3 regions of the Lysinibacillus sp. 2017 genome follow, and region 2 is predicted to be linked to each of the others. Evidence: riboswitches for the same ligand, from Rfam matches in the RefSeq annotation. Region 2 holds a riboswitch; each other region holds the start of a gene.
What was found. A riboswitch is a leader RNA that binds a small molecule or an ion and turns the genes downstream of it on or off. The one in region 2 is predicted to bind cobalamin.
Positions count from the first base shown of each region.

Region 1: another riboswitch for cobalamin. It lies ahead of DCE79_RS05245 (hypothetical protein); the one in region 2 lies ahead of DCE79_RS09930 (glutaredoxin family protein).
Region 3: another riboswitch for cobalamin. It lies ahead of DCE79_RS02200 (ABC transporter substrate-binding protein); the one in region 2 lies ahead of DCE79_RS09930 (glutaredoxin family protein).

Region 1 covers NZ_CP029002.1:1,162,006-1,172,618, forward strand. The annotation lists gene dacB (D-alanyl-D-alanine carboxypeptidase/D-alanyl-D-alanine endopeptidase) at 1-1,280, shown strand, start outside; gene DCE79_RS05215 (pyroglutamyl-peptidase I) at 1,443-2,051, shown strand; gene DCE79_RS05220 (MerR family transcriptional regulator) at 2,222-2,551, shown strand; gene DCE79_RS05225 (macro domain-containing protein) at 2,610-2,813, opposite strand; gene DCE79_RS05230 (metal ABC transporter ATP-binding protein) at 2,954-3,700, shown strand; gene DCE79_RS05235 (metal ABC transporter permease) at 3,716-4,582, shown strand; gene DCE79_RS05240 (Fur family transcriptional regulator) at 4,579-4,989, shown strand; cobalamin riboswitch at 5,076-5,257, shown strand; gene DCE79_RS05245 (hypothetical protein) at 5,421-5,966, shown strand; gene DCE79_RS05250 (ABC transporter substrate-binding protein) at 5,966-6,919, shown strand; gene DCE79_RS05255 (bifunctional adenosylcobinamide kinase/adenosylcobinamide-phosphate guanylyltransferase) at 6,988-7,530, shown strand; gene cobS (adenosylcobinamide-GDP ribazoletransferase) at 7,534-8,316, shown strand; gene DCE79_RS05265 (histidine phosphatase family protein) at 8,289-8,894, shown strand; gene DCE79_RS05270 (bifunctional adenosylcobinamide kinase/adenosylcobinamide-phosphate guanylyltransferase) at 8,837-9,265, shown strand; gene DCE79_RS05275 (ECF transporter S component) at 9,252-9,743, shown strand; gene DCE79_RS05280 (hypothetical protein) at 9,740-10,411, shown strand.
Region 2 covers NZ_CP029002.1:2,064,388-2,075,000, forward strand. The annotation lists gene DCE79_RS09910 (aldehyde dehydrogenase family protein) at 1-626, opposite strand, end outside; gene DCE79_RS09915 (LacI family DNA-binding transcriptional regulator) at 774-1,769, opposite strand; gene DCE79_RS09920 (zinc ribbon domain-containing protein) at 1,953-2,390, opposite strand; gene dut (dUTP diphosphatase) at 2,586-3,023, opposite strand; cobalamin riboswitch at 3,207-3,390, shown strand; gene DCE79_RS09930 (glutaredoxin family protein) at 3,529-3,753, shown strand; gene DCE79_RS18725 (class Ib ribonucleoside-diphosphate reductase assembly flavoprotein NrdI) at 3,911-4,117, shown strand; gene nrdE (class 1b ribonucleoside-diphosphate reductase subunit alpha) at 4,114-6,207, shown strand; gene nrdF (class 1b ribonucleoside-diphosphate reductase subunit beta) at 6,195-7,157, shown strand; gene DCE79_RS09955 (hypothetical protein) at 7,915-8,112, shown strand; gene DCE79_RS09960 (nuclear transport factor 2 family protein) at 8,211-8,591, opposite strand; gene DCE79_RS09965 (LysR family transcriptional regulator) at 8,657-9,541, opposite strand; gene DCE79_RS09970 (sulfite exporter TauE/SafE family protein) at 9,601-10,407, shown strand; gene DCE79_RS09975 (LysE family transporter) at 10,581-10,613, shown strand, end outside.
Region 3 covers NZ_CP029002.1:468,359-478,971, reverse strand. The annotation lists gene DCE79_RS02210 (adenosylcobinamide amidohydrolase) at 1-900, opposite strand, end outside; gene DCE79_RS02205 (FecCD family ABC transporter permease) at 900-1,898, opposite strand; gene DCE79_RS02200 (ABC transporter substrate-binding protein) at 1,891-2,850, opposite strand; cobalamin riboswitch at 3,044-3,231, opposite strand; gene DCE79_RS02195 (amino acid ABC transporter ATP-binding protein) at 3,309-4,064, opposite strand; gene DCE79_RS02190 (amino acid ABC transporter permease) at 4,076-4,786, opposite strand; gene DCE79_RS02185 (amino acid ABC transporter permease) at 4,798-5,508, opposite strand; gene DCE79_RS02180 (transporter substrate-binding domain-containing protein) at 5,587-6,447, opposite strand; gene DCE79_RS02175 (acyl-CoA dehydrogenase family protein) at 6,444-7,622, opposite strand; gene argS (arginine--tRNA ligase) at 7,931-9,598, opposite strand; gene DCE79_RS02165 (YwiB family protein) at 9,595-10,038, opposite strand; gene DCE79_RS02160 (GGDEF domain-containing protein) at 10,209-10,613, shown strand, end outside.

The sequences.
Region 1 (10,613 bases), 900 kb from region 2:
CTGGAGAACTTGTCTATTCGTACAATGGGAATATAGCAATGCCTCCAGCATCTAATTTAAAACTAGTGACAGGTGCAGCTGCATTAGAAAGGTTAGGTCAGAATTATCGTTTCAAAACAAAATTGTATATCGATGGGAAAATAAAAAAACACGTATTACACGGTAATGTATACATAGAAGGCAGTGGGGACCCCACATTAAATAATTTGGATTTTCAAGAATTAGCAAGTGCGCTGAAAAAAATGGGCATAAATTCGGTCACAGGGCACTTAATAGGAGATGATACGGCATTTTCAGGGAGTACATTATCTCCTGGCGTAGAAAAACAAGAGGAATCGTACTATTATGCTGCAAGAACCTCTGCTATTACCATGTCACCAAACAGTGATTATGACGCAAGTACGGTCATTGTTACGGCTACACCAAGTAAAGTGGGCGCAAAACCAACTTATTCAATTACGCCTAATTTAAGTGGCATGGTGATTACCAACCAAGCGAAAACAGTGAAAAAGGGTCAAAAAAATACAATCGTTATTAAACGTAATTATAATTCAAATACGATTGTTATCTCAGGTAATTTACCTGTAGGAAGTTCTAGCAAAGAATGGGTAACCGTTCAAGATCCAACAATGAATACATTACAAGCTATTAAAAATTGCATGCAAAATATGGGGATAAAATTTTCAACTTCATCTAAAGTATTACGACAATCCCTAAAAGACGATGCACAACTAATTTTTACAAATGAATCGAAAACATTAGCGCAAATGTTCCCAGTATTTTTGAAATTAAGTAATAACAGTATGGGGGATATATTTGTGAAAACGTTGGGGAAACATGTATACGGTGAAGGTAATTTAGAGACAGGTGCACAAGTGTTAATGGATTATGGACACGCTAAAGACATTTCAATGTCAAATTGGCGGTTTGTTGATGGTTCCGGCTTATCAGCTCAAAACCGCGTAACTGCAATCGGCTTAACGCAATTGCTATATGAAGTGCAAAGTGAGCCTTACTATCATACGTTTTATCAAGCACTTCCTGTAGCTGGAGATAAAGACCGACTAATCGGAGGAACGCTCAAATCACGCTTTAATGCAGCCAATTTACAAGGGCGAATTGTTGCGAAGACAGGTTATATAGCAAATGTGAATACATTAACAGGCTATATGAAAGGCAATAGCGGGAAACAATACATTTTTTCTATTTTAATTCAAAACCAAGCACATGGTATTTCCCATATTGATAATACTGTAGCAGGCTTAATGAAACAATTATAGGTAATGCAGGGGCTATTCTTTTACAGATAGCCTCTTTTTTACGAAGAGCTTTATATGTGCCGTCATTTTAAAAAAGTAATGAATCCGTTAGAATAGCAAGTAATAGATGCGTAAGGATTTCTTTCAATAAAAATCATAGAACAGCGATAGGAGCAACAAAACATGAAAAAATTACTTCTTACAGGCTTCGAACCATTTTTATCAAATCCGATTAATCCGACAATGGATATTGTTACGGAATTGCACGCAAAAACAATAGGCGATTATGAAATTATTGGACATGTTTTAAGTGTTGATTTTACAGAAGGTCCAAAGCAATTTTTAAAACATTTAGAGGAAATTAAGCCTGATCTTGTCGTTTCACTTGGCTTGGCTGCAGGTAATACGAAAATTACACCAGAACGTGTAGCAATTAATATAAAAGACGGTGAGAAGGATAATAATGGAGTAGCGTATGAAGATGCTCCAATTGTAAAAGATGGTAACGCAGCTTACTTTTCTACATTACCAACTCGTGCAATCGTCAATCGTTTGAACGAAGCAGGTTACCCAGCTGCCATTTCAAACTCAGCAGGTACCTATTTGTGTAATAATATTATGTACGAAGGCCTTCACTATGCATGTATGCAAGAAAATGTCCGGTCAGGCTTTATCCACATTCCAGCATCATTTGAATTAGCCATCACACATGGTAAGATTCCAGGTTGGTCAAAACGAGATTTACTAACTGCCATTGAGATTTGTCTAGCAGAGTGTATAAAAAATGACTAAAATTTGTCCGAGAATACGAAAGGAAATCGTGCTTAAAGTATTGATTTAGTGCTATATCTCGAATTTCGATGAAAACAATCGAAAAAAGCTATGTATTAAAACTCGCTAAATTATTGTTCTATAATGTAAATCCGTTGTAATTTATTAGTAGGAAGGCGGGGAGAACTTATATGAATAAAGATTATCGAAAAGCAATGCCCATTTTACCAATTCGCACTGTCATGCAAATTACGAATTTAACAGCAAGACAAATTCGCTACTACGAAGAACATGCATTAGTGGAACCAATTCGTTCAGAAGGCAATCGCCGTATGTTTTCACTCTATAATGTGGATGAATTATTAGAAATCCAAGATCTATTAGAGCAAGGTATTAATATTGCAGGAATTAAAAAATTATTTGAACTGAAACGTGAAAATGAAAGTCGTACATATCGAGGCAAACCGTTACGAAATGAGCAATTACGAGCAATCGTACAAGAGGAAATGCTTTTAATATAGTAATAACAAAGCTTGGTGTCGAGTTGAAATTGGCACCAAGCTTTAATTTTTGGAAACCTTATATTCCTGATATTTTTTTGAGCTGCTGAAATCGATTCTCCCCAAGAATGCTTTGGATTTTTTGTAATACATCTTTTGGTACGCCGTAAATTCCCCAACTAATGGAGGCACCTTTTAATGCTTTCCGTAGTTTTTTTACCTCTTCTAACGTAAGTGCCAGGCCCTGTTTTTTGGCGAAGCGTTGAATTTGTTCATCGTTCATACGCTGTAAATTTTCGAACCATTCTAACATTTTCAGTTTCATCATCCTTTCAAGTTTATTCCCTTTACATATCTAAGAAACTCCACTATACTAAAAAGTTGTAAATCGTAATGATTTTGAATTAGAAAGAAGCGAATGATATGAAAAAACCATTAATCGAACTGAAAAACGTATCGTTTCAATATGAATATACACAAGTTTTGAGAAATATTTCGTTACGTGTTGAAGAAGGCGATTTCTTAGCACTACTTGGTCAAAACGGATCAGGAAAATCAACCTTATTAAAATTAGTTTTAGGATTATTAAAGCCAATGTCAGGTGAAATCCAGTTATTCGGACAAAATGCCAATCAATTTAAAAATCGAGAATGGATTGGGTATGTTTCACAAAAGTCGAACGCATTTAACTCTGGCTTTCCTGCAACGGTAGAAGAAGTTGTAAAAAGTGGTCTAACGAAAAAAGCAGGCTTACTGAAACGCTTGCCAAAAGATGCCGAAGCACTCGTACATCATGCATTAGCGGATGTTGGTATGGAAGAATTTGCGAAGCGCAATATTGGCCAATTATCTGGTGGTCAGCAACAACGTGTGTTTATTGCACGCGCGCTAGTCGCACAACCGAAGCTTCTCATTTTAGATGAACCGACTGTTGGAGTCGACCATGAAAACGTGCAAGCATTTTATGATATGCTCGCTCATTTAAATACGCAACATAATATGACGTTAATTTTAGTTACACATGATGTCGATATTGTTTCGAATCGTGTGAGCCATGTTGCTTGTTTAAATCAAACGATACATTTCCATGGCTATAAGAATGATTTTGATACTATTTCGGAAGAACAACGAGAATCGTGGTACGGTCACTCGGTTCGAAAGATTCATTAAGAGGAGAAGGCATAGATGATAGAAGCATTATTTAATTACGAATTTTTACAAAACGCCTTTTTCTCAGGGCTTGTTATTGGGGTTATTGCACCTTTACTTGGGGTATTTATCGTCGTACGTCGTCTGTCTTTAATTGCAGACGCATTATCTCATGTAACGCTTGCTGGGCTTGCAGGGAGTTTATACTTAAGCCAGTCGTTCACAGCGCTTGCCTTATTAAATCCTATTTACTTAGGGATTGTCGCATCAGTGAGTGGCTCGATTTTAATTGAACGTCTGCGTAGCCTGTACAAGCATTATGAAGAATTAGCGATTCCTATAATTATGTCTGGTGGTATTGGAATTAGTGCCATCTTAATTTCACTAGCTAGTGGCTTTAATACCGACTTAATGAGTTATTTATTTGGTTCAGTATCGGCTGTATCGAGGCAGGATTTATATGTTGTACTAGCAATTGCTGTTGTCGTTGTCATTTTCCTAATGATTTTCTTTAAGGAATTATTCGTCTTATCATTTGATGAAGAGTATGCCAAAGCGAGTGGTTTACCAGCAAAATCTATTCACTTATTATTCATGGTCGTTGTTGCCCTAGTAATTGCAGCAAGTATGCGCATCGTCGGAATTTTACTTGTATCCAGTTTAATGACATTACCAGTTGCGGCTGCGATGCGTTTAGCGCGCGGCTTTAAACAAGCGATTATTTACTCGATTGTTTTTGGGGAATTAGCGGTAATTATCGGATTGATTTCAGCGTTTTATTTAAATTTAGCACCTGGTGGAACAATTGTTGTTACATCGATTGTTATTTTATTATTGGTCATTTTATTTAAGAAATTGGCATTAAAGCTAACGACTAAAACGGAAGGGGAAGAAGTGCGATGAACGTATCACGTGCGTGGAAAATATTAAAAGACAAAGGCTACAAAAAAACAGATAAACGAGAGTTGATTTTGGGTATGTTTGCTGCCACGGAAAAATATTTAACTGCTCGTGATTTGTTAGATGTACTAAAAAAAGACTTTCCAGGCATGAGTTTTGACACGATTTATCGAAACTTAGCCACGTTTGTAGAATTAGATATTTTAGAAGAAACAGAGTTAAATGGTGAGCGTAATTTCCGTATGCATTGTGAATCGGATCATCACCATCATCATTTTATTTGTCGCGATTGCGGCGATGTCAAGGAATTATCCATTTGCCCAATGGAAATGCTTGGTGAAAAATTGCCTGGCTATGAAGTGGAAGCACATAAGTTTGAGATTTATGGAAAATGTCCAAAATGTCTTTGATTTTTGCTAGTTATGTTAAGAAATTATCTATAACGATAAACTATTTGCATAATTTTGAAGTTATGTTAAAGTGAATTACAAATTGAATAAGTTTGCAGGGAAAAGATGCATAATGCATAAATGGGAATTCGGTGTAAATCCGAAGCTATGTCCGTAACTGTAAGCGCTGATGAATTTGAGTGATTAGACCACTGCTTTTAGCGGGAAGGTACTCAATAGTAAAGGGAAGCGCGAAGCCAGGAGACCAATCTTTTTCTTATCGTAACACACCTCTTCGGAATTAAAGAGAATGTACGGCAATTATGAAGCGTCACGAACGGTACTATTTTTGTATACCTTTTATTGATATTTTATGAGCCATCCATTTTCTTGGATGGCTTTTTTTTATGGCCATCTCAAGTTTTTAAGAGGATTTAGAAAGGGGGGATTTTATGAAGAAAGATATTCGTTATTCATGCTATCCATTTATGCGTGAAAAAAGTTCATTAGTTGATTATGAAATACGTACAGATTCATTAACATCCAGAATCGGCGCTGTATTACCTGCAATACTTGATGATGAGCTAGCAACTGTTGTATTAGAAGATTTACGCGTTATTCATCCGCTTGCGTATCATGTGAATGGCTCAGTACGCGGAAAATTGGCCATTACCGAGGAAAATCTAAATTGGTTAAGCGCGCGTTATGATTTTTATGTTAAACAGGTGGAACAGACAATTCAACAATTTTTGTTACCTCAAGGGGTAGAAAGTGCTGCAAGGCTTCATATATGTCGAAGTGAAGCGAAAAAATCATACCGTGCTTTACATAAAGTAAGTGAAGAGCGAGATGTACCAGAAATCCTATTTGACTTTTTAGGGTTACTAGCGAATGTCTTGTTCGTAATGGCAGTTTACATGAACAAGCAACATGCACATGAAGAAATTCCATTCATCAGCAAATCTTATCCGATGAAAAAGAAAAAAGGGGAATCATAATGAAATTCAAAATGAAATGGGCCACACCACTTGCAGTAGCACTACTATTAGCGGCATGTGGTAATGACGAGAGCACGACAAGTGAAGCATCAAAAGAACAAGAAACAGTTCAAGAAGCAGCCGCTGAAGGTCCTTATACAGTAGTCGATGACCGCGGTGTGGAAGTAACATTTGATGAAGTACCAGAAACAATTGTTTCGTTACAACCAAGTAACACGGAAATTTTATTTGAGCTTGGCGTGGGTGAGAAAATCGTCGGTGCAACAGACTATGACACATACCCTGAAGCAGCACAAAAAATTGAGCGCGTATCGGATTCAATGGCGATCAACGCAGAACGTATTGTTGAGTTAAACCCGGATGTCATTGTTGCCTATACAATTGGTGATGAAGCGCAAATTGCACAATTAGAAGATGCAGGCTTAAACGTATTTGTCATTGCTTCGGCAACGTCATTTGACGATGTGTACACGGACATTATTCAATTATCAGAAGTAATGGGCGTTGAAGAAAAAGGCGAAGAAGTCGTAGCGACCATTCAAACACAAATTAAAGAAGTACAAGATAAAACGGCCAAGTTAGAAACAAAGAAAAAAGTTTACTATGAGATTTCTCCAGCCCCAGATCTTTGGACTACTGGTAGCGGCACATTCCAGCAGGAAATCATGGACGTGGCAGGTATTGAAAATGTATTTGCTGACCAAGCAAGCTGGATAAGCGTGACAGAAGAAGATGTCATTACACGTAATCCAGAAGTAATCTTAACCACTTCTAACTATTTAGAAGATGCAACGGCTGAAATTTTAGGACGTGCAGGTTGGGATCAAATAAGGGCCGTACAAACTAAACAAGTTTATTTAGTCGATGGCGATGTAATGTCTCGTCCAGCGCCACGTATTGGTGAGGCTGTTCAAATTATGGCAGAAACGGTTTACCCAGAATTATTCAAATAGGATTACAATAAAAGAACAAGCTCGCCAATTGAGCTTGTTTTTTTATTATTTAAAGGTGGTGAGCGAAAATGATTTTTATAACAGGTGGCGTCAGAAGTGGTAAAAGTGCATTTGCTGAACAAACTGCAGCACAGTTTGGCGTTGAAAAGCGATATACCTATATTGCGACAGGTGTTGCTTTCGATGAAGAAATGACACATCGCATTGCCCGTCATCAGCAGGATCGTCAGACACAAATTTTATCTTGGCAAACAATTGAGATGCAGTGTGAATTTCCTAATACATTAAACATGTTAACGGAGCAGGATGTTGTTCTTTTTGAATGTGTTACAACTTGGCTTTCAAATGTTCTTTTTCATGCAGAAAGTATTCAAGAGCCCCAATGTTTTATTACGGAGCAAATCAAGGCATTTCAAAAACAACTACGCTTTTTGATCGAACAAGGTGTTAAAATAATTATTGTTTCCAATGAAGTGTTAGATGAGCCAGCTTCAGCTTATGAAGAAGTGAATTTGTACCGCAAAACATTAGGGGAACTTCATCAGTGGCTAGTAAAGCACAGTACAGAAGCGTATGAAGTACAATTTCAGCTTGTACAGCGTTGGAAGTAGGGAGTGAGCAAGTTGAAAAATAGTGGAATAGGCTTTTTACTCGCATGGCAGTTTTTTTCAGCCATCCCTGTGAAAAAGCAATTAGATATGAATAAGAAGTCGGTCACTTGGATGTATGCGTTTTTGCCGATTATTGGGCTATTAATGGGTGCACTATTAAGTGGTGGTGCTTATTTGTTATGGAGCTATAGTGAGATTTCGAATGGGTTAATAGCCATTTTACTCGTTGTAGGCATGATTTTTCTGACAGGTGGGCTACATTTAGACGGTTGGATTGATATGAGTGATGCCTTTTTTTCTTATGGAAAAAAAGAAAAGCGATTAGAAATTTTAGATGATCCACGAACGGGTGCATTTGGCGTAATTAGTATCGCTTGCTTGTTATTATTGAAAGTTGGATTTGTTTACGAAGCCTTTGCAAAGGGTCAATTTGAAAGCATACCATTTATCGTCTTCATTCCTTTTCTCGCACGCGTAGGAATGCTTATCTACTTTTTAACAATGCCTACATCGAAACAAAAAGGCTTGGCAGCTTATTTTAAAGGGGTAGTCTTACCGAAACAATTAAGCACGATTTTATGCTTCTTAGGAATCGTCGCATTTGCTGTGTGGATTTATTTTGAACTCTTCCATTTCTTTATCTTTGTGCTGATCATGTTATGTGCGGTATTCATGTATCGTAAATGGTCGATGAAGCATTTTGGTGGAATGAGTGGTGATCTTCTTGGTGCATTAGGAGAAGGTATGGAGGTGCTCTTATGGTTAGCGGTGTTATTCTTCATTTAATTCGTCATGAAAAAACTCAGGCAAATAATGAGCGAAAATATATTGGTTGGACAGATGAACCAATCGTCAAGAAAGTTCTAGGTGATTTACCGATTTCAGCACAAATAGTCTATGGAAGTGATTTGCTTCGCTGTAAACAAACGGCAGCTTGCTATTTCCCAAAGGCTACGTATGTTCCGCAAAGGGACTTGCGTGAGTTGAATTTTGGTGAATTTGAAATGTGTACATATGAGCAGTTAAAAGAAAGTCCAATATACCGCGCATGGATTGCTGAGCCCATGCAAGTCGTTCCCCCAAGAGGCGAAGCATTTACCGAATTTAAACAGCGTGTGTTACAAGCAGTTCAGGTAATTGTTCAAAAAAATGAAACCTATACATTCGTTATTCATGGTGGGGTAATTCGTATTCTCTTAGCGTATTATGGATGCGAGCGAAATACATTTCAGCAAGTCATCGCCAATCACCGCACAATTTACACATTAAAATGGGATGCGATTGAACAATTTCTAGGAGGTGCCAAATGTACGTCATTCTCGGAGGAGCCTATAACGGTAAACGAAATTATGTCGAGCAATTAATGACAACAATGGTGTTAAAAGAGGTAATTGATTGTGAAGGCAAGCTACCAGATGTAGCAGAAGCCACTGCGAGCATACGATTTATCATGAGTGAATTTGAAACGCTTATAAAACCCTATCTTCATTTACCAGAAGAAGAAATTGCGAAGCTAATTGTTGAACAAATCTTACGTTTGAGTGAGATTTCTGAAGTGGTATGCATTTGCACAGATATAAGTCGTGGAATCGTACCGCTTGAAAAGGAAGCGAGACTTATTCGCGATACATGTGGACGTATTTATCAAAAATTATGTCACGAAGCACATACAGTCATTCGCGTTTGGTACGGGATTCCTCAATTTTTAAAAGGAGAACATCATGGAGAGAACTAAATTACGCTTATTAATTTTAACTGCGCTTGTTGCCACAATTTGTGTCGTTGGTAGTTTTATTAAAGTACCTGGTTTTATAACAACAGCCGCGCTCGATTCGGCACCAGCATTTATCGCCGCAGTATTTTTACCACCGTTATTTGCTGGTGCTGCAGGGGCGTTAGGACATATTGCAACAGGCTTAACATCTGGATTTCCACTTGGCGTGTTTCATGGATTAATCGCAGTTGAAATGTTTTTTATCGTTTATATTTTTACGGTTTTACATCGTAACGGAAATCATATGACAAAATGGATCTTCGTAATTTTTGCAAATGGCATACTAGCACCGATTCCATTTTACTTTTTAATTTCACCAGCATTTTATATTGGTTCGATTGCATCGCTAACAATTACGGCGGTTATTAATGTCATCATCGCGATACTTGTCATGCCGATTTTAAAAACAGTCGTTAAACGTGTAGGGGTGCTGTCATGAGAAATGCTATAAAAGTGCAGGATTTAATCGTTACAATCGATAATTCGGGTTGTATTGGCGATAAGAAACAGGATCTTGTTCAAGTACCAAATGAAATTACTGCGTATTTTACAGCGCGGACTGCTATTTTAGAGCAGTGGTGTGCTGGGGCAATGCCGGTGCAGCTATTAATGGCAAACTTTTCAGGTGATGTTGTTTGGGGGCAATATGTAGCGGGGATTCAGCGTGTATTTGATGAGATAGGTATCGCAATGCCACCTTTAACGGGTTCAAGTGAATCTAATTTTGACGCACTACAATCTGCCATTTCCTTAACGATGATCGGTAAAAAAGTTTTTTCAAGTACAAAAGAAAATTGCCTGTTTTTTGTTGTTGGACAGCCATTAGTTGGAAATGAAGTCATCAAAAATCCAGAAAAAGTTGCACAATTAAAAGAGCTTTACGAAGGGCTTAAGGATGGATGGATTTCAGCAATTTGGCCGACTGGCTCGAAAGGTATCGGCAATGAAATTCAGCGTTTTGTTGGAGAAGGTTATACAAGTGCAATCAATTTAACGACAACAGCTGGTCCATCATGCGCAGTGCTTGTCGCTGTTGACGAGCAAAATGTTCAGGAGTTTTCTGAAAGAATATCAGCGCCTATTGTAAAAATAACTAAAAATAAGTGACAGTACTGAATGAGTGGAGGAGTGAAAAGTTGAGAAAGGGATTATTTTATTGCATCTATTTTTTCACTACACTTGTTGTTACCTATATTGCTCAATGGTTATTTTACTTCTTTATAGTGGGATTAAGATTTACTTAGTTATCTTAACTTAATCGCATTTGATTTCTCAAATTTAGGGTTTTATATAACGAAAATTTTGATGC
Region 2 (10,613 bases):
ATGCGTCCGCCTCCTGTTACAACTTGAAAAGCGCCTTTAGGTAACTTTGTTTGATCGATTAATTTTGCTAAAAATAACGCAGATAATGGTGTTTGTGATGCTGGCTTTAAAATAACTGAATTTCCCGCTGCTATTGCTGGCCCCACTTTATGAGCTACTAGATTTTGCGGGAAGTTAAATGGTGTAATCGCCCCAATCACCCCTAAAGGTTGCTGGATTGTATAGCCAAAGCGGTTTTTCCCCGTTTTCGCCGCGTCCATTGGAATAATTTCACCAACTAAGCGTTTTGCTTCTTCCCCTGCAAATTGATACGTTTCAATCGTTCTATCTATTTCTGCTAATGCAAATTTTAAAGGTTTGGCACTTTCTAATGAAATAATTTGAGCTGCTTCTTCACGATGTTCGCGTAATAAGTCTGAAATATGATATAAAATTTCTGCTCGTTCTAATGACGTAAGCTTACTCATTTCATCGACTGCGTTTTCTGCGTAATCGATTGCTTCATTCACTTCAGCTTTTGAAGCGGCTGGAATTTCAGCAAGAATCTCTTTGGTATATGGAGAAAATAGACTTGTAAATACTTGTGTTTTTACCCATTTTCCGTTTACATACATTGACTTTTCCAACTCATTTCCCCCTCTCATTGTTGAAATCCTTCTAAAATGAATACGTAACCATTTTATATAAAAAAATTAGATTACCTATCTGAACGAAAATGAATACGTAACCATTTCTTTCAAAAAAAATAATCTTTTCCATAGAGGACTGCCTTTCTATTTTGGAATGGCGGTCGTCTCTCTATTAAAAAGATTAACAGATTTAGTAATCTCAATGCAACAGTTATTTTTATTTTCTATTTTTTCAATCAATTCTTTAATTGCTATTAAACCTAAGTTTTTTTCTTCTTCATCACCAATTGTCGTCAAATTAATGCGGTTATGTTTTGCCAGTTCTACATTATCGATGCCTATAATACTCAAATCCTCGGGGATGCTGTAGTTTTTTTGCAAGCAAAGATCCATCACATTTAACGCAATGGCGTCTGCCCCTCCAATTATCGCAGTTGGTGGCTTTTTTAATGCCATTAATTCATCAATGACTTGGTCAATCATTGTTTTCATCGTATCTGTATGATAAATATATGACTCCTTTAGTTCACGTTTCGCTTCATCGAATGCACGCTGCACGCCTAAAAAGCGATTCGCATATGTACTAACCTCTTGTGTCCCGCCGATCCACGCAATCGTTTCATGACCTAAATCAATTAAGTGCTTTGCGGCAAGGTATCCTGCTTGTTCATTATCAATTTCTACAAAAAAGCGACCGCTCTTATGCTTGCGGTTATAGGTAATAAACGGAATATCAAAATGCTCTAACTGCTCAAAAAATGGATCATCACTAAAAATACAAGACAAAATTAAGCCGTCTACTTTTCTTTCTAGAAAGCGGGCATAAGCTTGTGAAAGTTTTTCATCATTTACAAATTGAACATCGACTTTATAGCCACAGCTATTGGCATAATTAACAATGGCTGTTGTTGTATCTACGAAAAATGGATTATGCAGTGGACCAGAAAGTAACGCAATGGTGCCCGTGCGATTTTGCACTAACGAACGTGCATGTTCATTTGGAATATATTTTAGTTCTTTGATGGCTTCCATAACTTTTTGAACGGTGTTGGGTTTTACTAATTCAGGTGTATTTAATACGCGTGATACGGTTGTTTGCGATACACCTGCATATTTTGCAACATCTTTAGAAGAAACCATTTTTTTCCTCTTTCTATCATTGTATTTTTCTCGATTTTAGTGGATAAAAGCGTATAAATTTTTTCAAGGATATCCACAGAAGAGACATTATTTCGCGTTATTCGGCACGAAATATGTTTTTCTAAATATATCGGAAATTCAGTGTGACCGCAATTCATTCTTTATCCTTATCCCCCCAATTCTTCAAATTTCTTGCCCACATTCATTGCAAAACTTCGCATCAAGTTTATTGAGTTCCTGGCAATTCCAACATTGTTTGGCTTTAATAACCGTACTTTTCCCTTTCTGTACCGCGCGCGAAATTGACTCCACACCTTCTGTCGTTTCACTTGCTAAATAATTGAATGTGTCTTTTGCGACTGGTGCCATTTCTCGGCTTTGGTATTTTGCCACATCTGAACCGTAGCCTAACCCACAAAAGACAAAACCAACAAATATAAATGGCATCCCTACAAAGAACAGCCAATCATATTTGGGCATTTCAAAAAAACCTAACGTGAAAAGATCAGCAATTGCAATAGCTATACAACAGACTCCAATTATTAAAAGAACTGGTCCTACTATTCGAAATATTTTCCTTGCCCTTTTATGCTCTTCTGGAATAAACTCATTTTTCTTCATATCGTCACACCCCTTTTATTTCTTCTACGCATAAAATTGTAAAAAAGTCTCAAAAACATTTTATATAATAATGACTTTCCAAATTACTATTTCGATATATAGTTCAAGAATTCCTGCACAATTTTACACACTAAAAAGCACCATGACAAATGCCAATGGTGCCCTAAAAATACAACTATATTTCATCGAAACTTTTTACTTCACGCCACTTGAACCAAAGCCTTGCTCGCCTCGTTCTGAATTCGATAATTCATCGACTTCTTCAATCACTACTGTTGGCACATATTGAATGACTAATTGAGCGATGCGCATATGCTTTTCAATATGGAAAACTTTCTTGCCGTGATTGATTAACACGACGCCAACTTCTCCGCGGTAGCCTGCATCAATTGTGCCTGGACTATTTAACACCGTAATGCCGTATTTTAGAGCTAATCCGCTGCGTGGTCGTACTTGCGCTTCGGTTCCTTCTGGTAACTCCAGTTGAATGCCGGTTTTTATTAGAGCAAATTCACCTGGATTTAACGCTTTATCTTCAATGGCATACAAATCCATTCCCGCATCTCCGGGACGTGCTTGTTTTGGTAAAATGGCCTCTGAATGAATTTTTTTAATTTTTAAATGTATTGACATGCTTAACCAACTTCCTAATAATTTAAATGACGATGAAAAATCTAATTAACTATAAACTAATTTTAACTAATTGAAAATAACAATTATCAATTGGTATCTCCTTTTGCTCTATTTGAAATGTCTGACTTTAACGCGTGCTCTTTACTTTTATTTTTTTAAGTCGTATACTCTTAACAACTATATATTGTGTTTTTTTATAGCGGTACTACTAAATGTAGTTTAATAGGGAAGTTCGGTGCAATTCCGACGCTGTCCCCGCAACTGTAAATGCTGACGGATGACTAAATATCCACTGTGCTAACGCATGGGAAGGATGTCTGAAGAATGACGCAAAGCCAGGAGACCTGCCGCCATAAAAACTCTGACATTTCTTCGGGGAATAGGAAATGGAGGCGCGCTCTTTTGACGTTTCCATTTCAAGCTATCCTTTTTTTACGAGGATGGCTTTTTATTTTGCCCATTTGTCAGTACATAATAAATTTCATAGTAAGCGAGGGATATTTCAATGAAACTTTATACAAAAACAATTTGTCCAAAATGCCTATGGGTAAAATCAGAGCTTGATGCTGCAAATCTTCAAGTCGAAGTAATTAACATTGATCACGACGCAGTTGCAAAAGAAACGGTTGTCAACGCCGGCTTCATGACAGTTCCGGTATTCGAACATAATGGCGAATGGCTAGCTGATCCAGCATCTATTATCGATCGTATTTCACAAATAACTGCATGATTGTTTACGCCTCAAGAACCGGCAATGTCCGCGCGATCGTTCAAAAACTTGGCCTACCTGCAATGGATCTGACGCAAATTAATGACGTGGATTCCCCATTTCTATTATTTACGTATACGGATGGTTTAGGGACAATCCCCCTATTGTAGCGCAATTTATGCAGTTACATCATGGTTTTTGTAAAGGGATTATTGTGAGTGGCAACCGAAATTTTGGGCATGCCTTTTTTGGGCGTGCTGGTGATCTTTTAGCAAGTCGGTATCAACTACCACTCGTTCAAAAACTCGATTTGCGTGGCACTACGAATAATTATGAAGCGATTACGAACTACTATCACGCCATCTGGAAAGAGGTACAGCAATGAAACAATATTTGAAATTGAACAATGACATTTTAAATCGTTACCGTGCAACAGGTGACTTAGATTTAACAAAGGATAAAGAAGCGACACGCCGCTATTTTTTAGAAGATGTGAATGTACGCCTACGCTATTTTATTGATATTGAAGAAAAGGTGCGCTATTTAGTCGATGAAGGCTATTACGAAAAGGAATTTCTTGAACAGTATTCGATGGATTTTATTAAAGAGATGTACAAAAAAGCGTATGCTTATAAATTCCGATTCCCCTCTTTCATGAGTGCCTCGAAGTTTTATGAAAGCTATGCGATGAAAAGTCGTGATGGCAAAGAGATTTTAGAAAAATATGAGGACCGTATCGTTATTATTTCACTGTATTTAGCACAAGGCGATGAAAAATTAGCGGAGCAAGCGATTGATGCTATTATGACTGCATATCAGCCAGCAACTCCAACTGCTTTAAACAGTGGTAAAAAAGCGCGCGGTGAGCTCGTTTCATGCTTCAAACTTACAATGGACGATACGATGAACTCGATTGCTGAAAATATCGGCTATTGTTTAGAGCTTTCCCGTCTTGGCGGTGGTGTCGGTGTCAATTTAACCGATTTACGCCCACTCGGTGACCCAATCAAAGGCATTTTAAACCGTGCAAGTGGTGTTATGCCAGTAGCGAAATTACTGGAAAACTCATTTAGCTATTCGAATCAGCTTGGACAACGAAATGGGTCAGGTGTCGTGTATTTAAATGTCTTCCACGGTGATATTGAGAGCTTTATTTCATCGAAGAAACCAAATGCCGACGATAAAATTCGCTTAGCTACCCTGTCTACCGGCATTATTTTACCGGATATATTCTTTGAGTTAATGCGCCGTGATAAAGACATCGTACTCTTTAGTTCGTATGATATTTATAAAGAATACGGCAAGCGCATGTCAGAAATTTCGATGACGGAAATGTATTACGAGCTGCTAGACAATCCGAATATTCGCAAGTTAAAACGATTAAATGCGCGTAAGCTTTACACAGAAATTAAAAAGGCGCAATTCGAATCGGGTTACCCGTTCGAAATTTTTGATGATAATGTCAATAACGTACATCCGTTAAAACAAATCGGCCGTGTGAAAATGTCGAATCTGTGCACAGAAATTTTACAATATCAGCAAACCAGTGTCATTACCGACCAAAATATGCCCAATGAATATGGTCTTGATGTGTCATGTAATCTAGGCTCGATTGATATTCATGAAGCTTCAAAAGTATATGATTTTAAACAACTGGTTGATACTGCGATGCGTCTTTTAACAAATGTGTCGACGATGACCGATATCGTCAACGTTCCTTCTGTGTCAAAGGCCAATAAAAAAATGCACTCTGTAGGGCTTGGTGTCATGAACTTACACGGACATCTTGTACAAGCAGGCATTCGATATGGCTCGAAGGAATCAATTGAATTTATCGATGCGTTTATGGAAGCTATGAATTACTATTCGCTTGTGTCTTCTGTTGCGATTGCCAAAGAAAAACAAGAGACGTTTTATCGCTTTGAGGAAAGTGAATATGCGTCTGGAGCTTACTTTGAGTCATATGTAAACAAGAAAGAAATTGAACTTTCTCCTGAAGTGTTGAATGCACTTGGAAATGTACCAATTATTACAGCACAAATGTGGCAGGAGTTAAAACAGCAAGTCATGCAGCATGGGCTTTTCCATAGCTATCGAATTGCAATCGCTCCGACGGGAAGTATTTCATATATTCGTTCATGCACGGCGTCAATCGCCCCTGTTACAGAACGGGTGGAAGTACGTGATTACGCAGATTCACGTACGATTTATCCAATGCCATTTTTAACAAATGACAATAAAGAACTTTATACAGAGGCGTATGAAGTGCACCCGTACGAATTAATCGACCTTTACGCCGCCGCGCAAAAGCACATTGATCAAGGTATTTCGATGACGCTGTATGTAACTGACCAATGGAATACCGAGCAGCTAGCGAAAGCCTACATTTATTCCTGGACGAAAGGCATTAAAACAGTTTACTATGTACGCCAACGTTTATTAACAATTGAGGAGTGTGTCGCATGTCAAATTTAACTTACCAAGCCGTCAACTGGAACACTCCAACAAGTGAGCTTGCCCGGATTTTTTGGGATCAACAATGGAAGCAAATTTGGTTTCCTGAAGAAATCGCGGTGAGTAAAGACGTGAAGCAATGGAAGGAATTCGAACACCAAGATACATACAAAAAGGTATTCGGTGGGCTGACATTACTCGACACCGTTCAAACGAATATCGGCATGAATGAAATTGCAAAATTCACACCAGACTTGCAAGAAAAAGCGGTATTAACGGTGTTTGGCGCATTTGAAGCCATTCATGCAAAATCTTATTCCTACATTTTCACAACCCTTTGTACAAATACAGAAATCGATGAAGTTTTTGAATGGGTGCAAAAAAATGAGTATCTTCAATATAAAGCAAATCGCATTGGCGATGTATATAAAGCCATTGAAGAAGATGACCCTGAAAGTTTATGGAAAGGCATGTATGCATCCGTAATGCTAGAAAGTTTCTTATTTTACTCTGGCTTCTTCTACCCTCTATATTTAGGTGGTCAAGGCATATTGCGAAATAGTGCCGAAGTCATCAGCTTAATCGTTCGTGACGAATCAATTCACGGAGTAGCGGTCGGCTATTTCGCACAAAACATTTTTAACGCGTTCTCCCCTGAAAAACAAGAAGCACTCACATTATGGGGTTACGAATTTTTACTAGACTTATATCAAAATGAAATGAAATACACCGAAGATTTATATGCCGAAACCGGTCTATCTCCCGAGGTAAAAGCTTACGTGCGTTACAATGCCAATAAAGCATTAATGAACTTAGGCTTTGAGACGATGTTCCCAGAAGAAGAGATCAACCCTATTGTAATGAACGGGATTGCCAACACAGGCTCTACTTATGATTTCTTTAGTCAAAAAGGTTCGACATATGCCGTTGCAAAAGTCGCGCCAATTACAGATGATACATTTAAATTTTAATCGTAAAGGGGTTGTCCGAAAGTTCTACCAACTATTTGAGCTTTATGTATAAAATACGTCATAAAAAAATTCACAAGAAAAGGCACGAAACGCTGTTAAATCAGCGTTCGTGCCTTTTTATACTGTCCCTAAACTATTATTTGGGAACGTTATTTAACTCGATTTAGCGTATTAATGATTAAAAACGAAGTGTTGATTAAATCGAGCCAACGATAAAATTGAAAACAACGGATAAATCATATATAACGACTTTGAATTAAAAATAGTTACCAACCAAATGTCGATACACCCTATAATAAACAACCCTATAATGTTTAATAAAAATAACGAAATTAAAACGTTTTTAAATCTTTTAATGAAAAATAAGTAAAGGGGTAATACGAAAATAACGGTAAAAAAGTAAATTGCTAAAAAAACGAATACAAATAAAAGTGAAAGTAGATAAAAGTCAAGACCTAACACATCTCCTTCAAAAATCAAAAGGCTTAATGTGATTAATATCGATACAATTAATGGCAATAAAATTATCTTTGTCGTATTTTTTAGTTCCATTTATTTCACCTCACTAGTTATTATATTCCCGTTATAAATTAGAATATAATAACATTATAGTGAAAGTATTTCATTTCACCAAATTTACAATTTCAACACTAGTCTTTAACAGAGCCTACAAATTAAAAGGCGAATAAAAATATTTGTCGAATACTATAATGTAATCATCGATTTAATATGAATGAAAATAAGGGAGGTATTAATTTTGAAACACACATTAATTTTGTATACTTCTATTTGTCTCATGTTTTTTATTATACTAACCAACATTACACTTTTAAACGGTGAATGGGACGGAATTACGATGTTTTTATGTATGTCGATTTTTACTTTTTCCAGTGTGATTTATGGCTTTAGTAGAAAAGAAGAAAAGAAGGGTCATGTAAATGGTTCCAATGATTAATATAAGGGTAGGCAGATTTTATCCTACTCTTATATTTCGTTATGCTAAATCTATTTCACTATTAAATTTCCATTTGCAAAGCCCGTCCCCTACTCACTTTACTTCTGACTTTTAAGAACTTCACTTAATGTCAATGGTGTAATCGTGCCTTGATGGAAATATAATTGCCATCTTTCATCAATAAATTTCCATATTGAACTTCGATATGTATTACGATTGCGCGTTGTATCGACTATAAAATACGTAGCTAACACGACATCTTGTGCTAATGGGTAAATTTCATAGTTATGCAGGGACATCTCCGTCAAAACAACGCCCGTGTCTAAGCATTCTTTTTTATCAAACATATATCCTGAGCTACCAATTTCAAAGAATTCGTCTGCTAATAGTTCATCTAACTTTTCACGACTTACACGCACTTCAGGACTCGTGTGACTTACCTCTAATTTTTTTAACTGTTCCTTTAAATTATCATCCATACGATCGAAACCCCTTTAACTTTTATATTTTTAGTAATTGTACTATAAAATGGGATTTCTTATTATTAAAATTTGTCTGCCATACTCATTTTTAAAAATTGAATAAATGGGTGCTCCTCTGTATCTGCTTTTCTCGTACAAATATATAGATTTTGCTCAATTTCTACTCCCTCTACATAGACACGCGCTAACTTGCCATTTTCAATACTTTCAAGCACGCTTAAAGACGGTGCTAATGTCATACCGTAGCCTGCTTCGACAATTTTGATGGATTCTAATACCCCTTGAATTTCAACAGCCAGCTGCGGCAATGGACTATTATTCGCATAAAAAACGGCTTCTAGTAAATCGCGCGTCGAACTACCGCGTTCCCTATAGATAAAAGGCTCTTTCGTTATTTCCGTAATCGCTACCGTTTGATTTGCTAACGGATGCGACGCGTGGACCACAAACCAAAATGGGACACTAGAGACTTTCTCGAAAAGTAACTCCTCATGCCCGATATTGCTTTGTACAACAAACCCGAAATCTACTTCATAGTTTAGAACATGTTGTTCGACTGATTTGACATTGCCGAGTGAAACGAAAAATTCCACGTGCGGATTTTGAGATTTATAACTAGCAAGGATGGGCGGCAGTATATAATTCGTTGAAATATACGAAGATGCGATTTTCACCTTGTCGTCCTTTTTTAATAAGGACTGAAACTTGTCTTCTATTTGGGATTCTAATTGAAACAAACGCATTCCCTGCTCATATAAATATTGCCCTTCTTTTGTTAGCTGAATGCCGCGCCCTTTTCCTTCAAGTAGTTTCGCCCCCACTTCATTTTCCAAATTTCGAATTTGAATCGTTACTGCGGGTTGACTTAGTAATAATTCATTGGCAGCAGCAGTAATGCCACCCAGTCTTGCAACATGTGTAAAAATTCGAAGTGCATGTAAATTCATGTTTTCCACCTCACCTATAAATTAAATTTATGAATTACCAATTTATATATATTTGTTTTATGGATAGTATAGCAGTATTTTTAAATATAGAGGTGATTTGTTTGGAAAGCTTACTACTAGAGTGGTTATCGCTACATGGTTTACTTTTGTTTTGTATTGGTGTTGTCGCTGCTATTATTGGGATATTATTTGGTGCGGCAGGATTTGTGTTATTACCAGCGATGCTACTTGCAGGAATTCCAATACATGCAACGATTGCTGCGAATAAATTCGCTACTGGGATCTCGTCGTTATCTACGATTATCGGGTTTGTTTTAAGGAAGAAGGTTTCATTAAAAAAAATGCTACCATTGATGAGTGTGACTTGTATTGGTGGGATTTCTGGCGCATTTTTGACAACACGCTTGGCCGAGCAAACGATGAATATCGTGGCATGTATTGTGCTGATTTTCATGTTTTTCCTCGTTTTAAAAGGCAATAAGCACCTCGTTACAGAGAATGATGAGGGTAACGAACAAAAGACATCGATGATTTCCCCGTTTTTCATCGGGATTTATGATGGTGGTTTTGGTCCTGGGTCTGCGTTGATGAACATTACATACTTTTTAAAAAGGAAATACAGTTATATGAAGGCAGTCCAATTGACGCGCTTTATGATGTTCGCGAGTTGTATGGGGGCATTTACGTTTTATTATTTCTATGGAATCGTCAATTGGGGCATTGCCCTTCCCGTTGCGATTGGCTCGATCGTTGGCTCTCATATCGGCTTGAAGATTGTGCCCTATGTAAAAGGAAAATGGCTGCAAATGCTATTACCTATTATTTTTTTCATTCTCATTGTTCAGGTCGTTTGGGATTTATTTTAAATTATTCAAAAAAGAGCAGCCTCTGAGCTCATTTACTACAACAACTTTAGAAAATAAGGACCTGGGCAGCTATTAAGGCTGAGAAGGTCTTCAGTAGAATTCCCTTTTTATAGTTGTACGAGTCATCCTCTTTGAATAAGATGCATAGACATCATTTTAAGGAGGGCTATTTTTTGAATTCAATAGCTACTTACATTTTTTTAGGT
Region 3 (10,613 bases), 1.6 Mb from region 2:
TATACCTGCATTATGAACCGCTGACGAAACAACTTTTAAAGGCGCTTTCGCACGGTATTCAATATAGTCTTTTGTAATATGAAAATCTTCCACGCAAACTTTCGCTACCGCTCGCTCCATCTCTTTTGTTGGAAGCATAGTAATTTGTGGCTTTGGCAATTCTGGATGCGGATACGTTGCGACACGCGCTTGATACACATCTGCAATTTGCTCTTGCAACACAACCTCGTGCGGTAAGCCAAATGCGCGTACCTCCCCATTTTCAAGGAGTAGAAGCTCATCACAATAAAGGGACGCTAAATTAATATCATGAAAAATTGAAACGACCGTTAACTCATTTTGCTCCACTTGCAAACGAATCATGTCGAGAATTTGTTTTTGATGTGCAATATCTAAATGATTGGTCGGTTCATCTAATAGTAACAACTCTGCATTTTGTGCAAGCGCTTGTGCAATAAAAACGCGTTGTTGTTCCCCACCTGATAAAAACTCTAAATATTGATCTTTGTAACGTGTAACACCTGTACTATCCATTGCTCGGTGCACAATTTCCTCGTCTTCTTTCGACCAAGTAGAGAAAAACCCACTTTGATGAGGATATCGTCCAAGCGATACGGCATCATATACCGCATTTGAAAACGTACTTGCATGAAGCTGTGGTAATACCGCCATTTTCTTCGCTAACTGCTTGACCTCATAGCTTTCAATAGGCTTTTCATCAATTATTACTTGACCACTAGTAGGTCGAATGACACCACTAATCATTTTTAATAATGTCGACTTTCCACTGCCATTCGGACCAAGAATACCGAGAATTTTACCTTTTTCCACGTGAAACGTCACATTTTTGATAATTTCGACATTAGCATATCCGCCTGCTAAATTGTTTACTTTTAACATTACGCGCCACCCTTTCTTCGTTGCTTAAAGAAAATATAAGCAAAAACTGGCGCACCGATGAATGAAGTGATGACACCAATTGGCAGCTCCACTGGCGAAATAATCGTACGAGAAACTAAGTCACAAATCACGAGTAAGCTTGCACCGTTTAATAACGATAAACTTAATAAATGCCGATGATCTGCCCCAATTAAAATACGTATCATATGCGGTACGACAAGCCCAACAAAGCCAATCGTACCCGATGCAGCCACAGCTGAACCTGTTAAAATCGAGCCTCCTGCTAAAATCATATATTTACTGCGCTTTACATTAACACCTAAATATTTTGCCCGTTCTTCTCCATAAACCATCGCATTCAGTTCTCGGCGGTTTAACCAAATCATGAGCACACCAATAATCGTAAACGGAATAATCATTTTGACATAGGGCCAGCCGCGCATGGATACACTTCCAAGTAACCAGCCAATAATCTCACGAAGCTGCTCGCCTGTTAATGCCACCATTAACGAAATACAGGACCCTAAAAATGAACTAAAAATAATGCCGGTTAATATTAGTGTTTCCATTTTCATTGTGCGGTCGACAAGTCTGGCAAAGCTTAATACAGCGAACATTGTCATTGCTGCGCCTGCCATACTAAATACAGGTAATGTAAATACACCTAATACGGGAATTGAAATACCGAAGAAAATTGTCGTAACAGCCCCGACAGAAGCACCTGAAGAAATTCCAAGTGTATACGGGTCTGCTAACGGATTTTTTAGTAGCCCCTGGAAAGCTGCTCCTGCAATTGCAAGGGACGCTCCAATGATTGTCGCTAAAAGCACGCGAGGCATCCGAATTTTCCACAAAATATTATAGGCTACAGGGTCTGTCGTTTTATCCCAAAGCGTTGAAAGTGGAATGTCAACCGAACCAAAAGAAATACCAGTCCATACACTGCTTAGAAGTATCGCAATGGATACAACATAAGCAAGTGTGTATTTCTTACTCATTAAATGCCTCTGGATAAATTGCTTCTGCAATCGATTCAATACCTTCAACAATTCGAGGACCTTGGCGACTTGTTGTGTCCCCATCTATTAGTTTCACATTTCCTGATTTTACAGCATTCATTTCAGAATATGCTGTGTTATTGGAAACGGCTTGTAAGTCGCTTTCATATGTTACTAAAATAACATCTGCATTACTTTTTACAAATTGCTCTGCGCTATATTGTGGCCACCCAAGTTCTGGTACAACATTTTCTATATGTAATAGATCAAGCATCTCATCGATAAATGTTTCTTGACCGGCTGCATAAAGATCTGGTTCAGCTCCGACTAAAACGAAAACGGATTTTTCCTCAAGCTCCGTTACCTTCGTTTCAATGTCTGCAATCCCTTCTTTAATAGAAGTAATCATGTCCGCTGCTTCTGATGTTTTTCCTGTTAACTGGCCGATTTGTTCAATCGTTGTATAGGTTTCCTCAAATGTTAGTGCATTTTTTACAACAAATACTGGAATTCCAACGGACTCAAGTTGGGCAATTGCCTCTTCACCGAAACTATATAGGCCCGATTCATGTGCTACTACTAAATCTGGCTGTAATGCGATAATCTGCTCTAAATTGAATTCTTGACCACCAATTTTTTCTTTTTCGGCTGCTTCTGCTGGATAGTTATCGTTATCATTAACCCCAATAATTTGTTCGTCTAGGCCTAAGCCAAATAAAATTTCTGTATTCGATGGAATCAATGAAATAATACGTTCTGGTGCTTTTTCTACTGTTACTTCTTTATCAAGTGCATCTTTTAACGTCATCGGGAATTGTGTCTCGGTTTGTTCAGTTGCTACCTTTGTACTTTCAGATTGCTCGTTCTTAGGTGTTGCTTCCTCTTCACCACATGCTGCGAGTACTAGCATAGATGCTAATCCGATTGAAGAGATTTGTTGCCACTTTTTCATTTTTCTTTTCCTCCTAATAGCTTAGAAAAGCATAGTTCATGCCAAATAGCTTGAAACGATGTCTTTTCTTATGTGGATTTCCTTGAAAATTTATACTTTCTTATCCACAAAAAAAGCCTCCTATAACCTAGGAGACTTGAACAGTAAATAATTCGATTAAAAATTATTCACCCCATCCTATCCTCGTAGGTTTTTACTTGGGCATTGTAAAGGCAGGTCTCCTGGCTTATGCAAGTAACACATATCTTTACCTTCCCGATGTGCATCAGTGGTCTAAAAAGATATGCTCGCATTTACAGTGGCGGGACCGCATCGGATTTGAACCGATTTCCCTTTTACTTCTTATTTCCTAAAATAAGAACCTTTACACTACATTATTAACTTGTTAATACACCTATTATAACGAAAGACTGTTCATTTGTATAAGGATATTCTAATTATCTGATAATTAGATAATATTAAATATGATACGTATAATCGTCTGGCAATACGCGGCGTAGGAATTGTCTTGTGCGGTCTTGCTTTGGTTGTACGAAAATTTCGTGTGGCGAGCCTTCTTCGATAACATTGCCTCCATCCATAAAGATGACGCGGTTTGCAACATCACGGGCAAAGGACATTTCGTGTGTCACAACGAGCATTGTTGTCCCTTCTTTTGCGATATCCTTCATCACCCCTAACACTTCACCAACAAGTTCTGGATCAAGTGCGGATGTTGGTTCATCGAATAAAATAATATCTGGATTTAGTGCAACTGCTCTAGCAATACCGACACGTTGCTGCTGGCCACCTGACAATTGGCTCGGATACGAATCATATTTTGCAGATAAACCAACCTTATCTAATGCCTCGCGCGCGATTTGGTAGGCTTCCTCTTTTTTCAAACCGCGCCCAATCCATAATCCTTCTGCGACATTTTCGAGTGCAGTTTTGTTGTTGAACAAGCTATAGTTTTGGAATACAAAAGCTGTTTTTTTACGAATTGCCAAAATGTCCTTTTTCGATGCGTGATGTAAATCGACTTCAATGGAATCAAAATTTGCCGTTCCCACATCGGCACGCTCTAAAAAGTTAATGCAGCGCAAAAGTGTCGTTTTCCCAGAACCACTCGGGCCTAAAATCACGACGACATCGCCCTTATCAATCGTTAAATCGACCCCTTTTAAAATTTCGTTTTTGCCGAATGTTTTATGCACATTTTTAATTTCTAACATGACAATCTCCCCTATGCGACCGCGACTTTATAGCGGCTTAAATGTTTTTCATACCATTTAAATAATTTTTCAACGATGATACAAACGATTAAATACACGACAAAAATATCAATATAAGCCTCTAAATAGTTGTAGCCAAAGTTCGCTTCAACCTTTGCCTTTAGCGTAATTTCCTGCAAAGAAATTGCATAGCCGAGCGACGTTGCTTTAATTAAGTTGATCGTTGCGGTACAAAGGTTCGGCATTGCAGAAACGAGCATTTGTGGAATGATGATTCTGCGATATGCTTGCGCAGTCGTTAAGCCAACAGAATGCGCCGCCTCCAATTGCCCTTTTGAAACAGTTTGCAACGCTGAACGAAATACTTCGATTAAAACTGCTGCTGTATTAAACGAGAAAATAATAAACGCATACCATATGGGGTTAATATCATAAATCGGATAATCAATATGATATTTTTCAAACAGTCCGTTTAGTAAAAGTGGAATCGTTGCATACAATACGAAGATTTGAATGATCACGGGTGTCCCACGCACGAATGAAATATAAATTTTCGCAATAACGTTAATAACAGGTAGTTCATAAACGCGAGCAAGGGCTAGTAAAAACCCAAGCGGAACGGCTACAAAAAGCGAAACAACGGTTACTAAAAGAGCAATTGGAACACCGCTTAACGCTACAAAAAATGTATCTACTAAAAATGACCAATTAATGAATTCCATATTTGCTCCCCCTACGTTGTTTTGATTGGTCGGTTCCCTTTATTAAAGTTTTTCTCGAGTACCGAAAAGATTTTTTCGATGGAAATCGAAAGCACCCAGTAAATCACAGCCAGGGCAATATAGATTTCAAGTGTATGAGTGCCGTAATTGCCTGCAATAATTAAATTGGCTTTCCCTACAACATCAATAAAGCCAATTGTGTAAGCAAGGGCTCCTTCTTGTAGCACGGAAATCAACCCATTTCCGAAGTTCGGTAATGCAACAACGAGCGCTTGTGGGAAAATAATTCTGCGATACGCTTGAAAGGGTGTCAAACCAACACTTACCGCTGCTTCATATTGTCCGTTATCGATCGCTAAATACGCGGAACGAACAACTTCCGACATCATCGCCGCAAATTGTAAGCTGAATGTGATGACAACAAAAACACCTGTAGAAATATTTTGCAAGTTTAGTCCAAATAGCGCCTCCGCAAATGCTGGAATGCCATAATACACTAAAAATAAGAGAACGATGGAAGGTGTACAGCGCATGATTGTTGTATAGCCATTCGCTAAAAATTGTAGAATTTTATTCGAGCTTAACTTTGCTGCAGCTAATAAAATTCCTAATAAGGTACCGCCCATAACTGAAAAGGCTACTATGTAAAGCGTGACCCATAGGAAGGGCAATAAAGCTGGTAATGCAGACCAAATATAGGATAGATCAAAATATTTCTCCAAAATCGCTCACATCCTTCTTCATAAATTCTCTTTTTACGAAAAAACTGCTTAAGCTCTTTACTTAAGCAGTTCAAAAAATTAACGGTTCACTGACTCTAATACTTCAAACAAATCTTTACCGTAAAATTCAACACTTAAATCACGTAAGGCATCTGTCTTTTTAATTTCTGCGATAGCCGAATCATAGGCATCTGCAAATTCCTGTTGTTTCTTATTAAATAATGGCCATGTCTTAATAACAGCAAATTCGTTGTAAACCACGTCATCTTTTAAATTGTAATAAGGGCCACCTTCTGTTAACACTTGCCCTGTAAATGCACCTTCAATTTGAACACCACCATCTACACGCCCTTCATTTACCCACTGCACGACGTCTACTGTAAAGTCTTCCCCTGCTTTTAATTTCACTGGGTTATTAGGATTTGCTTCGTTGTATTCAGCAATAATCGTATATTGCGCGTTATTCGCAGCGATTGGTGCTAGCGTAAAGCCTGCTGATGCAAAATCACTTAAGTTTTTAATATGAGCATTTTCTTTTTTCAGTACAAGACCTGCACTACTTAATCCTAAAAACTCTTGCGGGAAAACATATTTTTGAGTGCGCTCTTCTGTCCAAAAGGCATTTTTTACACCTGCATCATATTTTCCTTGTTCCACCCCGATTAATAAATCGTCACTTGTTGTCCCGACATACTCAAATTCATATTCTGGTAATGCCTCATCAACAAGCTTCATCACTTCTACGTCATAGCCTGTTGCATTGCCATTTTCATCTATATAAGTCATCGGTTTACTTGCTTGATCGTAAGCAACTTTAACAACTGTTACCCCATCTTTTGATGAAGCCGAACTTGAATCAGGGTCATTGCCGCAAGCAGCGAGTAAAGCGAGTGATGCAATACCAACCGTAGCTAATTTGGAAAATGTTTTGAATTTCATATAAGAACCTCTTTCTGTTTTAAATTATCTTGAATAGCTGTTTCTGCTAAACGTTTAATCGTTAAATCGTCCATTGGGGGATTATGCAATCCTGCACGCACGTCTCGGTAATAGCGCTGCAACGGATTTGAACGCTGTAAGCTTTTTGCCCCAACTAATCGCATCGCTTTATCTACTACTTCAATTGCCATATTGGTTACGACATGCTTCGCGATATTCACTTCATTAATGATTGCTGCTTTTTTCGATGGTTCATTGTATAGCTGTGCCACCCCGTAAATAGTAAATCGTGCATTTGTTAACGCTAAATCCATCTCACCAATGAGACTTTGCACATTAGGCAGCTGAGCAATGGTGCCTTCGATACTGTTCGGTGAATGGGTTGTGGCAAACTCTACTGCATAGTCACGAGCAGCTTGTGCAATACCTAAATACGTTGCTGGAATTAATAGCAGCCAACCATTCAACTTAAAACCTGTAGAATAACTCGGAATTTCAACCAAATTAGAAAGCTCCACACGCACATTATCGAGTACAAGGTCATCGCTCCCTGTCCCGCGCATTGAAGCCACATCCCATGTGTTCTCAACCGATACGCCCGCAGCTGTTTTTGGTACGAGGAAAAATCCTAAGTGATCGTCTTGTTCAATCCAAGCTGATACTAAAAAATAATCTAAGTCTGGTGCGCCACTTGTATAATTTTTGCGCCCATTAATAATGTATTGGTCTCCATCACGCTTGGCCGATGTCGCAGGCTTTCCTCCACGAACGGGACTTCCCATCGCAAATTCACTTACCGCACGATTGACTGTAGCTCCGTTACCCACTTCCTTACCAAACCAATCTAGCTTATCGTGGTCCCAATAACGGTTTTCAAAAATTTCACCGACATTTTGAATCGTCCATGACGCGGCTAACCCCGTGCTGCCACAATAACTTGATAATGTCTCGTGCAAAAGTACGGCATCATAGACAGTGAAACCTGCACCACCGTATTGTTTGGGTAATGTCATTTTGGTGTAGCCAATTTCTCGTAGCTTTTTAAAATTTTCAAATGGAAAAACCGATTGTTCATCGATTTGCTGGGCATTTTTTGTGAAGCTTTCTTTCAATGTCTCTAGTTTTTCTAACCATTGTCGTTGCTCATCTGTTTGTATAAATAACTGTTTACTCAAATAAAACGCCACCTATTTTTGTAAATTCAGTTCGTCATTCAACTGTTGAAATTAATATTACTTTCAGAATATTATGAAGTCAATACTTTATTCCGAGTTTTTTTATATGATTAATCATTTTTATTATAAATCATATGTATAATGGCGGTTTTGGGTGAAAAAATTTCATAATTTTCTTTATGCATTTTGAACATCTGTCAATATAAATTGGGTACGCTTTCTCCTCGTAATCCCCTGATTTAGCCAATAAAAAAAACGATTTCGACCTTTTACAGTCAAAATCGCTTTTTGATTTAGTTTAGTTTGAATTACATTTTTTCTGGTGCGGATACACCGATTAATTTTAATGCGTTCGCCATTGTTGTTTTTACAGCTGTAATTAGTGCAAGACGTGCTTCTGTAAGCTCTTTGTTGTCTGCGTTGATTACTTTTTCTGCATTGTAGAAGCTGTGGAATGCAGCTGCTAATTCTTGAATGTAGTTGGCGATACGGTGCGGTGTGCGGTGTTTCGCTGCATCTGCCACGATTTGTGGGAATGCGCCTACTTTTTTCAGTACATCTACTTCTTTTTCGGCCGTTAATAGACCCAGGTTTTCTAGTGAAGCTGTGAAGCCTTGTTCGCCAGCCGCACGTAAAATTGAAGCGATACGTGCGTGTGCGTATTGTGCATAATACACTGGGTTTTCGTTTGATTGTGATACAGCTAAATCTAAGTCGAAGTCCATATGAGAATCGCCCGCTGTTTTTACGAAGAAGTAACGTACAGCATCTAAGCCTACTTCTTCTACTAATTCACGCATTGTTACAGCATTACCTGTACGTTTCGACATTTTGAATTTCTCGCCGTCTTTGTACAGTTGTACCATTTGAATAATTTCCACTTCTAATGTGTCACGGTCATAGCCAAGTGCTTCGATTGCCGCTTTCATACGTGGAATATATCCGTGGTGATCTGCACCCCAAATGTTAATTAATTTATTAAAGCCACGTACGATTTTATCTTCGTGGTAAGAAATATCTGGAGTAAGGTATGTGAATGAACCGTCGTTTTTGATTAATACACGGTCTTTATCGTCACCGAATGTTGTCGAACGGAACCAAGTTGCACCGTCTTGTTCAAATACATGACCATTTGCTTTTAATTTGTCTAATGCTACTTCTACTTTACCGTTTTCGTATAAAGAAGTTTCTGAATACCAAACGTCAAATTCTACGCGGAAATTTTTAAGGTCGGTTTGTAATTTTCCTAATTCTAATTTTAAACCGTGCTGACGGAAGAATTTAAAGCGTTCTTCTTCTGTTTTTTCTAAAATTGTCGCACCGAATTCTTCAGCTAATTTATTTGCAATGCCGATAATATCTGGACCGTGGTAGCCACCTTCTGGCATTTCAGCTTCCATGCCTAAAGCTTGTTTGTAACGTGCTTCTAATGAATACGCTAAATTGCTAATTTGGTTACCTGCATCGTTAATATAGTATTCACGTGATACATCATACCCAGCGAAGTCCATTACGTTACATAATGAATCCCCTACCGAAGCACCACGTGCGTGACCTAAATGTAAGTCACCTGTTGGGTTTGCTGATACGAATTCAACTTGAACTTTTTCAGCTACACCTGTATTTGAGCGACCATAGTTTTCACCTTGTTCAAAAGTTGCTTTAACAACGCCTGCTAAGAAATCTTTGCGCACTGTAATATTCATGAAACCAGGACCTGCGATGTCGATTTTTTCGATATCTGTACCTTCTGTTTCAATTGCTTCTAAAATAGCTTCTGCAATCGCACGTGGTGGCTTTTTCGCTAATTTTGTTAATTGCATCGCTACGTTTGTTGCGAAATCACCGTTCGCTTTATCTTTTGGTGTTTCTAAATGGATGTTCACTTCTGTGCCTGCTTCTACTAAGCCTGCTTTTTCGATTGCTGCTGCAAAAGCTGCTTTAATCGATTGCTGTAATTGTTCTACTGCATTCATATTTGTACCTCCGTAAATTGTATTTCTAAAGTGTATTTGCCGACAGAATTGCCGCCTATTATTAGATCATATTGCGTTAGAAAACGCCCTGATACTTTATCGCCTTCCGTTACTTCAATGGCAAGCTGATGTGTATCTGTAATGATTGGAAGTGAGCCAAATGGACTTTCATAATGCCCATTTTCACGCTTACCAGGATTTAATGGCAAGCGCATGTTCACGCCACCGTTACGCATAATAAACGAACGCTCTTTATTTAATTTTATCGTCGTTTGAATTTGTAAGTCTGCCTGCACTTCTTCATAGCGTAAATAAAGACTGCCGCCTTTTTCAACACAGCTACCCTCTAGCCACATTTCGTATTTTTCAAGCTCGCCCTCGGTTGGAATGATTGAGGAAACTAGCTTAATTTTGACTGTTTTCCCGTTCTCGTTCGCCACAGCAGTCAGCTCCTATACTTGTTTTTCTATAACCTTTTTATTATAGGATGAATATACGCTTTTAAGCAAGGACGAAACTCAAACTTTGCGCTTACTCATTCAATAAAGTTGTTTACAACGATTTTCACTTGATTCAGCGAATTCAATAGTTTTTTTTACCCAAAAGCGTGATGATTGTTTTTGGATTAAAGGAGATTGTCATGATTATTGAAATTTTTTATCACTTTTGTATGTTACTAACATTTACATTATTAATTTATTGGCCTTTTGTTAACCATTTTAAGCAGAATGCATTTATTGAACGTTCGAAGCCGTATGTAACAGGGGTAAAGTTTGGTGTGGCTGGTTTTATATTGACGCTATCTACAATTGATCCTGTTTATGGTTTTATGATTAGTTCTCGACTTATTTTATTGCTCTTTAGTGGACTATTAGGTGGACCCATTGCGATACTCATTAGCGGATTGATCATGGGTTTAGGTCAATTGATTATATCTGATTTAACTGTCGGCCCATTTATAGTCAATTTAAACTTTCTGATACTGACCATCCTTTTGTTTTTTCTAACACGAAAG